One region of the Frankia sp. CgKIO3 genome, then DNA from elsewhere that is predicted to be linked to it. Evidence: riboswitches for the same ligand, from Rfam matches in the RefSeq annotation. Region 1 holds a riboswitch; the other holds the start of a gene.
What was found. A riboswitch is a leader RNA that binds a small molecule or an ion and turns the genes downstream of it on or off. The one in region 1 is predicted to bind cyclic di-AMP.
Positions count from the first base shown of each region.

Region 1 (7,042 bases):
GCATTCTCCGGACCCCTCGACCCGACACTCTCCATCGTTTCCGGCGGACGGAACGACCGGCACGCGGCGGACATCCGACCCGCCCCGGTCCGATGCACGACCTGCCGATTTCCCGTACTATGCCGGCCCCACGGTTCCCCGGTCGCTCCGACGGCTGGGGGACCACTGTTTACCGGGCGAGGGACCCCGCTCCTCGCGTAACGCCGCCTCCGCTGGCGACCAGCAGGTTGCGGCCACATTAGCGGACACGCACCGGGCCTTCGGTAACCGTTCACCTACCGCCCCGCCCCACGGAACCCCTTCGTCCAGCGTGGCGGCCCGACAGGCAATTTTCACAATCGGTGTTCGATCGAATCCGCCGTGTGCAAAAATCACAACGCTGCAAGTTACCGCCCGATTTCCGTTGTTTTTCTCACAAAAACAGGCTTCAACGGACGAAGCGTAGTATCAGGCCGATCACTCGCGTCGATCTCGTAGCAGGGCCGTCACACCTTTGTTGACATATCACACATCTGGCCTGATACGGGACTCTCCGCTCATCGTCGCCCATCGGCAAACAGGGTGATCGGCCAAGCACAAATGCCTCCGCACGTCGTACCGCCAGTTTGATGAGCGGGCGCGCACGCGCGATACCAGGCCGTCGATTCCTGCTCAAGCAGGCGCGCCGAGTGTGCTCTTTTTCACGCACCCTATTCAATGCTTGGCGACTCGCCGGGCGGCGTGGTTATGGTTTTCGCCGTGCCCGGCAACAACGCCGGGCATTCGTCGGGCGGCACGCCGAATCCTGCCCCCGGCCGACGATTTCTCGAACCGGGCGGCAGGAACGGGGGACCCATCTCCGAGTATCGAAAGGATTCGATGCTCTCGGGGTGAAGCCATGTGCGACGACCACACGGAAAGGTGTTTCCGGTGCGGCTTCCGTCTCCAGGGAATCCCTGGCACGGCCGGGCAGTTCCCAGTCCGAATCCGACAGCTTACCTCGCAGGCGTGGGGAAGGACCACAAGACATGTCCGACGCACGTATCAGTGGCCGACAATGCCGCGCCGGTACCCGCAGCCGGGCCCGGGCCCTCGTGGTCGCACCCGTACTCGCGGCAGCGGTGGGCGGCACCTTCGCGCTCAGCCAGCCGGCCGGTGCGGCCACCACCTGGACGGGCCTGCGGCAGTGCGAGTCCGGCGGTGACTACACGATCAACACCGGCAACGCGTACTACGGCGCCTACCAGTTCTCCGCCAGCACCTGGCACGGCCTCGGCTACAGCGGTCTGCCGCACCAGGCTCCCCCGGCTGTCCAGGACGAGGCCGCACTCAAGCTCGCCCGGCGGTCCGGCTTCGGCCAGTGGCCGACCTGTGGCCGCGGGATGGGCGCCGACCAGCTCGCGGGCGGCTCGTCGAGCTCCTCGGGCCAGGCGTCGCGCACGGCGAAACGCAGTGAGCTGACGGTCAGCCCCATCTCCGTGAGCACCCCCGTATTCACCCGTAACCTGACGACCGCACTGGCCAGGCAGGTACGTGACGACGTGCGGGCCTGGCAGGCCCGCGTCAACCATCTGGGGTATCCGATCACGATCGACGGCCGTTACGGACCACGCTCCGCCGCAGTCGCCCGCGCCCTGCAGGCCGCCAAGGGACTCGCCGTCGACGGCATCGTCGGCCCGGCGACCTGGCGGGCCACCTTCAGCTGATCCTCTCTATCAGCTCTATCAGCTGATCCATTCACTCCGTCAGCTCCGTCAGCTGATCTCTTCACTCCGCTCCCGCGACGGGGGACGACCGCCGCGGCAACCGGACATCCCACCCCGGCGACACCGGTCAGGGGATCTCACCTCGACGACGGGCCGGCCCGACCGGCCTCCGGACGATCTCCGGTTGACGGCCCGTACGGGCTGGCCCGTGCAACCCACCACCAACATCACCCGGACCACACCCTGACCGGCCTCCGGCAGAGCCGATCTTCGGCAAGGCCGGCGAGGAACAGCAGGACCAGCGAGCCACCTGCGGAACCTGTACAGAAGTGGCACGATTCGCGCGATCCTCACTGGTTACTCCGGACCACCCCGGTTTGCGCTCCATGAGCGGTTCTCGCTAGAGTGCCGCTCACTCGCCTCGTCGGCGAGGCCGCCCGGACGGACGCCGAGTCCTGCCCCCGTGCGAGCGGCCGGAACGAACATCAACCGCAGCGGGCAGGAGTGGGGGACCCACATTTCGGGCGCCGCAAGCAGCGTCCTTGGGGTAAAGCCGGTGCATCCCGGTCCATGGTGGAGAGCGGTTCCTACTCGCCACCCGGGGTCGGATCCTCCGGCCGGGCCATCCCAGCCCGCACCCGACAGCTCACCCCGCAGGCGACGGGATTGGACGAACATGCCCTCTGGGCGTCGTGGCGGCAGACATCGAGCACCGCAGGCCCCATCGCCCGCCGGTCGCATCCTGCGCACCACCGGCGCGGTCACGGCCATCGTCGGCAGCGGCCTCGCGGTCACCGCGGCTCCGGCGGGCGCGGCCACCGCCGATGACTTCGCCAAGCTCCGCCAGTGCGAGTCCGGCGGCAACTACGCGATCAGCACCGGCAACGGCTTCTCCGGTGCCTACCAGTTCGACGACCGGACCTGGCACGGGCTCGGGTACTCCGGCCGGCCGTACCAGGCGTCGCCCGCCACGCAGGACGAGGCGGCCGCGAAGCTCTACAACCAGCGGGGCTGGCAGCCATGGCCGTCCTGCTCGGTCAAGATGGGCCTGACCAACAACGGCCCGGCCAGTGTCCCGGGCGGCTCTGGCGACGTCATCCAGCAGGCCATCACCCCGGTGGAACCCCCCATGACGCTGGACCGGGCTCGCCGGGAGATGGGGGACGGCTCGTTCAGGGGCACGGTCCTCGACGCGTCCCTCAGCGACGACGTCCGCCCGGAGGCCTTCGTCTGGCAGGACAGAATGCGCCAGAAGGGCTTCGTACTCACCGTCGACGGCAAGTTCGGACCGCAGTCGCAGGGCATCGCCGCGCTGTACTCGTACCTCACCCGGGTGAACGACGGTCAACCCGGGGTCGTCGGCCAGAATCTGTGGAACGTCAGCGTCAGGGCCTGACCGACCCGGTCACCGTGCGCGCAGGGCGGGCGCGTCCGGGGTGACCTCCATGACGTGTGCGGCCAGTCGTCGGGCAGGATGCACTCATGACGACGCCGTCCGCCTCGGGAAAGCCCAACCTGCTCTCCGGTCCGCCGCCGACGCTCCTGCCCTCCGACGCGGCCGCGACCGAGGCGCTGGCCGCCGGTGATCCGCCGGATGCCGTCGCCGCCCGGCTGCCCGCGTTCAGCGCGCCCTGGGCCGCGCTCGCCGAGCTCGCGCTCACCGGCGGACGACCCATCGAGGCCTATGCCTACGCCCGCACGGGCTATCACCGCGGCCTCGACGCCCTGCGCCGCTCGGGCTGGAAGGGCAACGGGCCGATCCCCTGGTCACACGAACCCAACCGCGGGTTCCTGCGTTCACTCGCCGCTCTCGTCCGGGCGGCCGCGGCCATCGGGGAGGCCGAGGAGGCCACCCGCTGCCGGACGTTCCTGACCGGCAGCAATCCCGTCACCGCCAGTGAGATCGGCTTCACCTGACAGTGAGTTCATCAGGCCGCGTCGGTGGTGGAGGCCAGCGAGGACGCCGCAGCCGGCCCCACGGCCCCGCCATCCCTAGTAACCTCGCCCGGTGCCTGCTCTTGTCCTCATCGGTGCCCAGTGGGGCGACGAGGGAAAAGGAAAGGCGACCGACCTCTTGGGCGGCGCCGTCGATTACGTCGTCCGATACCAGGGTGGCAACAACGCCGGCCACACCGTGGTCATCGGGGCGGAGAGCTACGCGCTCCACCTGATTCCCAGTGGCATGCTGCGAGCCGACTGCGTTCCCGTGATCGGCAACGGGGTCGTCATCGACCCGGGCGTGCTGCTGGCCGAGATGGACGGGCTCACCGCCCGCGGCATCGACGTCTCCCGGCTCCTGATCAGCGCGAACGCCCACCTGATCATGCCCCATCACCGGGCGCTGGACCGGGTCATCGAGCGCTACCTGGGCAAGGCGCGGATCGGTACCACCGGTCGCGGCATCGGTCCCACCTACGGCGACAAGGTTGCCCGTACGGGCATCAGAGTGCAGGATCTCCTCGACCCGGGCATCTTCCACAAGAAGCTCGAACTGGTGCTACGGGAGAAGAACCAGGTCCTGGCCAAGGTCTACAACCGGCGCCGGATCGAGCTAGACGAGGTGGTCGAGGAGTACGCCGACTACGCGAAACGCCTCCAACCCCACATCGCCGACACCGGCCTGATTCTCGACCGGGCGCTGCGCGCGGGCAAGGTCGTGCTGCTCGAAGGCTCCCAGGGCACTCTCCTCGACGTCGATCACGGCACCTACCCGTTCGTCACGTCATCGAACCCGACCGCCGGCTACGCGGCCACCGGCGCCGGCATCGGCCCGACGAGGATCAGTCGGGTGATCGGCATCATCAAGGCCTACACGACCCGGGTCGGCGCCGGCCCCTTCCCCACCGAACTGGACGACAAGGTCGGAGAGGAGCTGCGCCGCATTGGCGGGGAGTTCGGCGTGACGACCGGCCGGGCACGGCGCACCGGCTGGTTTGACGCCGTAATCGCCCGCTACGCGGTGCGGGTCAACGGTCTGACCGACCTTTTCCTCACCAAGCTGGACGTCCTGTCGGGCTTCGACCGGGTGCCCATCTGCGTCGGCTACGACATCGGCGGCGAACGGGTCGACGAGATGCCCATGACCCAGACCGAGTTCCACCACGCCAAGCCGATCTACACTGACCTGCCCGGCTGGCACGAGGACATCTCCGGCGTCCGGTCGTTCGCCGACCTGCCCGGCACCGCGAAGGACTACATCAGGGCGTTGGAGGAGTTCTCCGGCGCCCCGGTGTCGGCGGTCGGCGTCGGTCCCGGGCGGGACCAGACGCTCGTCATCAATGACCTGGTCTGAACAAACTGGTCCGAAAAGACCTGGTCTGATCCCGCCCGGCGCGGGCCAAGATCCGGTCGGTTCCGGTTGCAGCCGGAAGCATTACCATCGACGCTTGGGCGGTCACGCAAAGCAATGACGTCCGGGGGTGGTGGCGGTGGCCGTTGTCAGGTCCCGGCCGTCGGATGACGACCCTTCCATCCCCGGGCGGACACCGCTGTCGCTGCCGGAACCGGCCGAAGCCCCGCAACCGGCCCGTTGGCCACCGGCCGTGAGACGCGGTTACCTGCACCCGACCGACTCCGACGCCTGGCCGGTCGGGTTCTCCCCCACCGGCGAGGCTCTGCCACAGACACTGACCGACGTGCTGCTGCGGGGCAGCCACGCCATCCGGAGCTCGAAGCGGGCCGAGGCGCAGCGGCTCGAACGCGCCGCGGCCGTCGCCAGTCACGTCGACGCCCAGATCCGTGACTTCCTGGACTTCTGCGCGGCCGAACACCTGGTACCACCGGTCACGGTGCGGGCGGCCCGCACCGCGCCGCACCGCGCGCCGGCGCGGTACCGCGCCGGCCGGCCGCTGCCCGCGCTGGACCTGAGCGAGGGCGGGGCGACACGGGCGGCCACGGACCCGGCAGCCCGGGCAGATCGGGCGGACCCGGGCGAGGCGGCCGTCGACCCCGGTCGCCGCCGGCGTTGGCCAAGACGGCGGGAACGGCTGCAGGCGTGGCCGCTGCTGTACTGGCGCTGCGAGAACTTCCCGGCCGCAGGGCGGTCGCTGCACCTGTTCGTCGAACCGGGTGGACGCGCCTTCGAGGGCCGCGACGATCCCGCCCCGCTGACCGTGCTCGGCCGGGAGGTCCGGGTCTGGCCGGTCGACGCCGCCGCCATCGTCGCGGGCATGGCCGAGGTGGACGCACGCCGCTGCGCGCTGCACCTGGTGCACGGCATGGCCCACCTGCTCTGGCGGTCGGGCGTCGGGCTGTAGCCGCTCAGCGCGGATCGTCCCGGGTGACCGGCCGGGAGTCACCGGCACCGACCGGGCACGACGCGCACGATGATCAGCATACCCGCTACTGTGGAACTGTGACCCGACCGAACTGCGACGACGCGATGCCCCAGGCGGGGTTCGCCGGTTCGCGACGGCACCCGCGCCCGGTCCGGATCTCCGTCCCGGCGCCGCGCGCCGGGGACAACCGGTGACGGCCTCCACCGACCCCCACGTCCCCCGCGCACGGCCGTGGCGGCGACGCGGCCCGGTCCGCCGGCATTACCGGGAATCCGCCGCCGCGCACCGGGCCGCTGCTTGCGTCGCGAGGTGAACTGATGAAGGTTCTTGTTGTCGGCTCCGGCGGCCGTGAACACGCGCTGTGCCGGGCGCTCGCCCGCGATCCCCGGGTCGGCTCGCTGATCTGCGCGCCCGGAAACGCCGGGACCGCCGAGCTCGCCGAGCCCCGCCCGCTCGCCGTCGCCGACCCGGACGCCGTCGCCGACCTTGCCGAGGCGGTCGGCGCGGACCTCACCGTCATCGGTCCGGAGATGCCGTTGGTAGCCGGGGCCGCCGACGAGCTACGCGCCCGCGGCCTCGCGGTCTTCGGCCCGAGCGCGGCCGCGGCCCGGCTGGAGGGCAGCAAGGCGTTCGCCAAGGAGGTCATGCGCGCCGCCGGGGTGCCCACGGCGGCCTCTCGCGACCACACCGAGATCGAGCCCGCCCTGGCCGACCTGGACGTCTTCGGCCCGCCGTACGTGGTGAAGTACGACGGGCTCGCCGCCGGCAAGGGCGTCACGGTAACCGAGGATCGCGACGCGGCCGTCGCCGCGGTCCGCGCGAGCCTGCGCGGACCGGACGGCCGGGTTGTCCTCGAGGAGTACCTCGACGGGCCCGAGGTCTCCCTGTTCGCCGTGGTGACCGAGTCCGGCGCGGTCCTCCCGCTGCTGCCGGCGCAGGACCACAAACGGGTCGGCGACGGCGACACCGGCCCGAACACCGGGGGGATGGGCGCGTACACCCCGCTGCCCTGGGCCTCGCACGGCCTGCCGGCGGAGATCGTCGCCACGGTGATCCGGCCGACAGTGGCCGAGATGACCC
Region 1 is NZ_CDWTMO010000013.1:16,917-23,958, reverse strand. It holds cyclic di-AMP (ydaO/yuaA leader) riboswitch at 766-1,001, shown strand; gene AC08OJ_RS03120 (transglycosylase family protein) at 1,008-1,685, shown strand; cyclic di-AMP (ydaO/yuaA leader) riboswitch at 2,163-2,359, shown strand; gene AC08OJ_RS03115 (transglycosylase family protein) at 2,362-3,081, shown strand; gene AC08OJ_RS03110 (DUF3151 domain-containing protein) at 3,168-3,602, shown strand; gene AC08OJ_RS03105 (adenylosuccinate synthase) at 3,694-4,977, shown strand; gene AC08OJ_RS03100 (hypothetical protein) at 5,174-5,941, shown strand; gene purD (phosphoribosylamine--glycine ligase) at 6,280-7,042, shown strand, end outside.

Region 2 (7,042 bases), on a different contig from region 1:
GTGACCACAGACCTCGCAGTACCGGTCGTCGGCATACACCGGCGCCGCACACACCGGGCAGCGACCCAGGTCGTCGTTGAGTTCGAACGGCCCCCCGGTGATCTGGTAGGCGACTGTGGGGGCGTCGTCACGCGGGTTGAGGTCCACCGTCATGCCGCCGGGAGAAATCGGCCGCGGCCGGAAACAGCCGGGGGAACGCATGCGGGCGGTGTGCGCAGAGCCATGTGCTGGGTGCCTCCTGCCCCTGACGGTCGGGTCCTTGACGGTCGGGTCGCTAACGGCCGGATCGTCGATGCTCGCCGTGGCCGTCTCGGGACACCGACGGCGCGCGCCCGATGATCGACCGAGGTGGTCACACTCGTCGAGCTGGTCATCACGCATCCATGGAGACGTATTCTCCCAGCTTCTCCCGCGGCACGTCGAGGGTGTAGATCGCCGTGCCGGCGACCTGATCCGACGCGCCCGCCATCGCCGGCGGGCGACCCTAAAAGAGCGTAAAGGCCGGGGGTGGATGGTGGCAGGGCCCCCGCACTCCGGGGAACCCCGGGCCCGCCGGTCGGCGTGGTGATGCGCACCTGACCCTCCTGACGCCGGTGAGGGGCGGCCGGACCACGTCAGGTCGGGCCGTGGGCCTGCCGGCCCTCAGGATAGGGCGCCGGGTCCCCGGAAACGGCCATGTCGAGGTATGCCCATGGCAGAGGTCCTCCGCCGAGCTCCTGCCGAGCTCTCGCTGAGCGTGCCCCGACACGCCGGTGTCGTCCGCCGTATACCGTGGTCACATGGTCATTCCCCGGGCGTGTACTGGTCGGTGGTCCTGATGGCCGGCGCCGCTCGCCGGGGCGATGGGATCGCCCGCGGCGGTCAGGGCGGTCGGGCCGCCAAGTCCGGTTCCCACCGCAAGGGGGCCTCCACGGGCAGCGGCGGTCACGGCCGCAAGGCGCTGGAGGGCCGTGGGGCCACGCCGCCCGCGCAGCTGCGCCCCGGCCATCCCGCCCAGCGTCGTGCGGCGGCGGCTGCTGCGGCCCGTTCCGCATCGGCCGGAGCCGAGCGGGGTCGAGCGGCCGCCGGCCGGCGCGGGGATGGTGGCCGCGCCGTCGCCGCTGCGGCCACCACCGGGCCGAGCGCCGCGGGGGGTTCCGCGGGGACCGGGCGCCCACGGCGGACCGAGGGCGACGAGCTGGTGGTCGGGCGCAACGCGGTGGTCGAGGCGCTGCGGGCCGGGGTGCCGTCGTCGGCCCTTTTCATCGCCGGCGGGCTGGACTTCGACGAGCGGCTCGCCGACGCCCGCCGACTCGCCGGGCGGGCCGGGATCGCCGTGGCCGACGTCGGCCGCACGGATCTCGACCGGATGTGTGGCACCGCTCCGCATCAGGGTCTCGCCCTCGTGGTACCGCCGTTCTGGTATGCCCATCCGGATGATCTCCTCGCCCGCGCGCGCTCGTCCCCCCCCGGTCTGCTGCTGGCGCTGGACGGGGTCACCGATCCCCGCAACCTCGGGGCTGTGGTGCGCTCGGCCGCCGCCTTCGGTGCCCATGGCGTCGTCGTTCCGGAGCGTAGGGCCGCCGGCATGACCGCCGCGGCCTGGAAGACCTCGGCGGGGGCCGCCGCCCGGCTGCCGGTGGCGCGCGCCACCAACCTGGCCCGCACGCTCGTCTCCTACGCGGCGGGCGGCCAGTTCGTCGTCGGTCTGGCTGTGGGCGGCGAGGTGAGCATCGACGAGCTCACGATGGCGACCGACCCACTCGTCCTGGTGATCGGCTCCGAGGGACGCGGGTTGTCCAGGCTGGTCGAGCAGCGCTGCGACGTGAGGGTCCGGATCCCCATGGCGGGTGCGGTGGAGTCCCTCAACGCGGGGGTGGCCGCTGGGATCACGCTGGCCGAGATCGCCCGCCGCCGTCGGATCGGCTGAGCCGGCCGATCGGTGGGTCCGCCGGGTCTCCGCCGCCGGGCGGGGCTGCGGAAGTTGACCTGGCCGGCGTCGCCGTGACCGGGAAACCGTGACCGGGAAACGTAGCGCGCAGCCCCGTGTCCCGGAGGGGACACGGGGCTGCTGGCCGCGCGCCGATCAGTACCGGCCGGGCGCGGACAGTGAAAGCTGGCGCGGGAAGTCGGGCAGCTCAGATCTTGTGACCCCAGCACGGCTTCGATGCGTACCAGGGGCTCGTCCCCTGCTGGGCGTACAGGATGCGGGCGCGGTGCCACTGCTCGGCGACGCTGGCGTGCTGCGGCAGACCCTTGCCGCCGACCCCGCGCCAAGTGCTGGGCAGGAACTGGAACAGCCCGCCGGCGCCGATGGAGTTGACCACGCGCGGGTTTCCCCCGGACTCACACGGAATCACCTTGGAGAGCAAGCGGTCGGCATTCGTCGACGCGCTGACCGGCTGGGACAGCGCGAGGCCACCGCCGATCGAGGCCGCGAGAGTGGTGGCGGCGATCAAGGCCCGGGAACCGAGCCTGATGCGGTTGAGGCCACGAGCGAGCGAACGAGCGTTGGACATTGAGTTGCCCTTCCCCACGCCTGCGAGGTGAGCTGTCGGGTTCGGGCTGGGAATGCCCGGCCGCGCATCGCGGCTTCACCCCGAGAACGCCTTTTCGTGGCGCCCGGAATTGGTTCCCCCGCTCCTGCCGAAGGTTTGATTCTCGTCGAGCGGGGGCAGGATGCGGCGTGCCGCCCGACGCATGCCATCAGGTGACGGCACGGCAATGAACATAGCTGAGAGCGACCCAGGAAAAACAAGAGTATGTGAGGATGCACACAGTGCATCCTGTTTACTTATCCCGATCTTTTTAATGGTGTTTCGCGCCCGCGTGCGCGCCCGATTCTAGAGGTTGTCCAGCGGGCTGGAAATCCCTAGTCCGTAGCTGGGTCGTCACGTTGACGGTAAACAATACGCGGTGCGTGGAGAAACTGTTCCGCCGCGTAGTGATCAAGCCTCCGCTACCCGCTGCCGGCAATCTCTAACCAGGATCTGGAAAAATCTGTGCCGGCGTTCCGGCGGGCCCGCACCTATCGCCCGCTTTCCGGACTATACGGCACGAGGGAATCATGTCATATGTCGGATCTACCAGTCGGTGCCGGACACCCGGTCCCGGCGCTGCGTCGCCGCCAGCCGCCAGCCGCCAGCCGTCATGCCGCCCGCGAGGCGGGTGCGTTCGGGTCGGTCAGCGGTTGTAGGACCAGGCCGAGCCGGTACCCCGGTACTGCTCCACCGGGATCGGTGTGGTTCCGGCCCGCATCCGATCCGTTTAGAGCTGACCGTGCAGGTGGTCGATCTCGTGGGCGACAAGCCGCGCCAGCCCCTGCCGATAGACGGTGATGTGCCGGTTGCCGTCGATATCGGTGTGTTCGACGTGCAGCTCCAGCGGCCGGGGGACGAGGCCACGGACGTCAAAGAAGCTCAGGCAGCCCTCGTACTGCTCGTCGGTCTCCCGGGAGGTTTCGATGACGCTGGGGTTGAGCAGCGTGAGCGTGTCGCCGCCCGGGGTACGCACGATCGCTGCGGCGCGGTTGATGCCGACCTGCGGCGCGGCGATGCCCATGCCCTTGCCGAAGGTGTGCAGGGCGGATACCCGTTCGAGGGCGGAGGACAGCTCGGCCGACGACCCGACGCGCGTCCTCGGCCTCGTCGGGCAGGGCGAACGGGCGGGCCGACTGCCGCAGGATCGCCTCACCCTCCTGCACGATGCCAACGGCCGCCATCTGATCGCTGGGACGTGTTCCGGTCTCCGCGGCCGGATCACGTTCCGGCACGGTGGCCCGGAAGTTCCATTCCAGTCGGTAGCGGGCGTGCAGCGGCGGCTCGGTGGTCGACCAGGTGAAGATCCGCCGGTCGCCGGAGTCGGTGCGGGCGATTGCGGTCCGGAACGGGAAGGCATCGGCGGTCATCGACGTTTCCATGCCCCAGACCACGGGATCCAGCTCGGCCGGAAAGTCCAGCTGCACCGAGAGGAAACTCGTCGGTACCCGCACGGCACGCTGGAACCACGGCCCCCACTTCTCCCTGCTCACCTGGTAGCTGTAGTTGATCCATGCCGATTCGCCGGGATAGAGCGGAAATCGCCCTCGACTGTTCTCGAAGAGCAGCCAGACCTCCTTGAGCGCGTCCCAGTCGGTCTTGACCTGCCAGGCCATCTGCTCGCCGCCGCAGTGTGCGCTGAGCTGGAGGTCCTCCCAGCGCAGTGGATCGGATCGGTACAACCGCGCGGAGCGTTCCGGATCTCCCGGGAACCGGTCAACCGATATCCGCATCAGATACCGGGTGACCGGTTCGCTGCCGGCGTTGAGAAGACGTCTTCGCTGGTGGGCGACGTACATGCTGTCGTCGTAGTCGTAGCGGAGTTCGGCCCGGTCCTCCTCGACGACCAGGCCCCCCGGTCCGGGGGGGACCCGGCCCGGGCTCTCGGCGACGACGGGCCCGGGGGGCCGGGGCCGGGTCGACGGAGGGGGTCGCGACGTGGGCCACCGGCGTCGGGCCGGGTCCGGCCGGAACCGTCGGCGGCCCGGGCGGCTCGCGCACGTCCCGTGCCGCCTCCCACGGCCGTGCGGCCAGGTGGAAATAACTACCCGGGATACGCAGCGCGTCGGCGATGCGTTCGATCAGGGAGAGCCGGGCGATGCGGTCCTCGCCCTGCATGATTCGGCTGACCCTGCTCTGGCTGAGCCCTTCCACCGGCGAGGCGATGCGATTCTGACTGGCACCGTCATATTTCTTCATCAGCCGGAACACCGCGCGGAAGTCTCGCGTCGCACACGCCGTCCGGAAGTCCTCCCGGGCCAGCAGCTTGGGCGATACCCGGTAAGGTCCAGATTCGTACGACATCGAAACGGCCTTCCATGTCGGTACGGTCGGTGAAGGCCGGAGTGAAATCGGGCGATCAGTCCTCCGTCAGTCGACACATCAGGATAACGACGCCATGCCAAACGGGCACAGATGTTCGGCTGAATGCTCGACTATCGGATATCCGACAGCACGGGCTCGGCGGTTTCCCGGGTCTTCCCGGGTCTTCGCGGTGTATGGCGGATGTCGTTTCTGACTCCTTGCGGACAGCGACGGCTGCTGGTGGCGTGCTGTCGCCGCTGGCCGGGGTGGTGTCACGGACGCCACCTAGGAGCCGGGCCGTAGATAGGTGAAGTCTTCCCCTCCAGCGCCCGGTTGCCTGTGGCGCAGACGACGACATCCGCGCGGCCCATACGAGAAAGGCATGCCTGACTGACGTTTCCGGATCCCGGTCGCCCGCGTCAGTCTTGGCGGCAGGCCGGTCCCGCCCTGCGTCGAGCCGCGACCTCCGCCGGGCGGGGCCAGCGTGACGGCGAGCCGCAGCCGGGCGTGACGCCCGAGACCTCCGGGAGGGGTCCGTGGACAGGTGGCCCTGCCCTGCCCAAGCAGGGCCACCCTCGGCCTTTGCCCGAGTCCGGGGAGCCCGCCGAACCGACGGGCCCGGCCGCGCTTGAGTCGACCGTCGCAACCACACCCCGGGGATTCGACCGCTGGGCGGTCACGGTGGCGGCCGGTTCCGACCCGAGGGGGAGGCCTTCCGCGCAGTCGGGCGCATGCCCGCGCCGCTCCTCCGTTACAGGATTTCGATCACAGCGAGGTGCGGAACGGACCAGTCACCTCGTAGGTGATGCCGCCGCTGCTGGAGCCCGAGGTGCCGCGCTGGGAGGAGAAGTACAGCCGGTTACCAGCCGGGTTGAACGCCGGTCCGGTGATCTCCGAGGAGCTCTGGCCAGTGATGCGCAGGAAGGGGGCAACGATGTCGCCGGGGGTGATGATGCAGATCTCCATGTTGCCGCCGTCCTCGGCGACGTAGAGGTCACCGACGGCGGCGACGGTGATGTTGTCGACACCGGTCAGCGGGGCGCCGGAGACGTTGTCGTCGTAGACGATCGCCAGGGTGCTGGCCGCCGCGTCGTAGGCCCACACCCGGTTGTCGCCCTTGGTGGTGAAGTAGCACTTGCCGGCCGAGTACCAGGCGCCCTCGCCGCCGTTGAACAGCTTGGCGCCCGAGACCTGGTCGCGGGTGGGTGTGGGGCTGCCGTCGGGGTCGGGCACGTTTGCCCAAGACAGCACGCCGGAGATCTCCTTGAGTACCTGCAGGGTGCCGGAGGACAGGTTGCCCCAGGTGGTGGGCATAAACCGGTAGAAACACCCGTCGGACGCGTCCTCGGTCAGGTAGATCACCTTCCGGTCCGGGTCGGCGGCAGTAGCCTCATGGTTGAATCGGCCCATCGCGGCCCGCCGGACAGCCGCGTTGACCCCCCACGGGTCGGTCTCGTACACGTAGCCGGTGCTGGTCTCCTCACACGACAGCCAGGTGTTCCACGGGGTGGTCCCGCCCGCGCAGTTGCGGTTGGTGCCGGACAGGATGCTGTAGGCGCCAATGATGTTGGCGTTGCTGTTGAACTTCACGGCACTCACGCCGCCGCCGCCGCTGCCTACCTCGGCGTTGGACACATAGATCCAGCCCGTGCCGTTGGCGAAGCAGGCGCCGCCGTCCGGGGCCCTGTGCCAGGTGTAGCTGGTGCCCGACACGGTCTGGGTGGATCGGGCGATCACCCGGCTGGTGAAGCCTGACGGCAACATGATTCCGTTGGCGTCGGCTGACTGCAGCGGCCCGTAGGGGCTGTTACCCGGTACCGCCGGGTAGGCCACGGCCGCCGCGCGCCACAGCGAGCCACTGAAGGCCGCCGCGCCGACGCTAACAAGACCGGTCCGAAGGAGAGTTCGACGATCCATTCCTGCTCCCATCTCCACGTGAGGATGCCGCGCTCGCCCGAGCGTCTCCGCCCGAGCCACAGTATTCCGTGCCGCTGGCAATCTAACGTACGGTGAGAAAATACGACAGAATTGTGGCGTGAACATTGTGAAACCGGCTGGACAACAATATCAACGTAGAGTCAAGATCGACCCGGTAATTATTCGAGCTGAAATCTTACCCAATGTTCGATGTAATTCGGATGTTGCGGTGGGGGCTGGCCTTGTGCGGTCGCGTCGGAGAGGGCGCTGGTTACTCACGTGGAACGGGTCGACGACCAGGCGGG
Region 2 is NZ_CDWTMO010000004.1:48,059-55,100, forward strand. It holds gene AC08OJ_RS01370 (PP2C family protein-serine/threonine phosphatase) at 1-153, opposite strand, end outside; gene rlmB (23S rRNA (guanosine(2251)-2'-O)-methyltransferase RlmB) at 818-1,909, shown strand; gene AC08OJ_RS01380 (transglycosylase family protein) at 2,118-2,498, opposite strand; cyclic di-AMP (ydaO/yuaA leader) riboswitch at 2,501-2,644, opposite strand; gene AC08OJ_RS01385 (peptide deformylase) at 3,247-3,672, opposite strand; gene AC08OJ_RS01390 (helix-turn-helix domain-containing protein) at 4,233-4,820, opposite strand; gene AC08OJ_RS01395 (alkaline phosphatase PhoX) at 5,586-6,737, opposite strand.
Region 2: linked by a shared signal. The riboswitch ahead of AC08OJ_RS01380 (transglycosylase family protein) and the one ahead of AC08OJ_RS03115 (transglycosylase family protein) in region 1 are both predicted to bind cyclic di-AMP.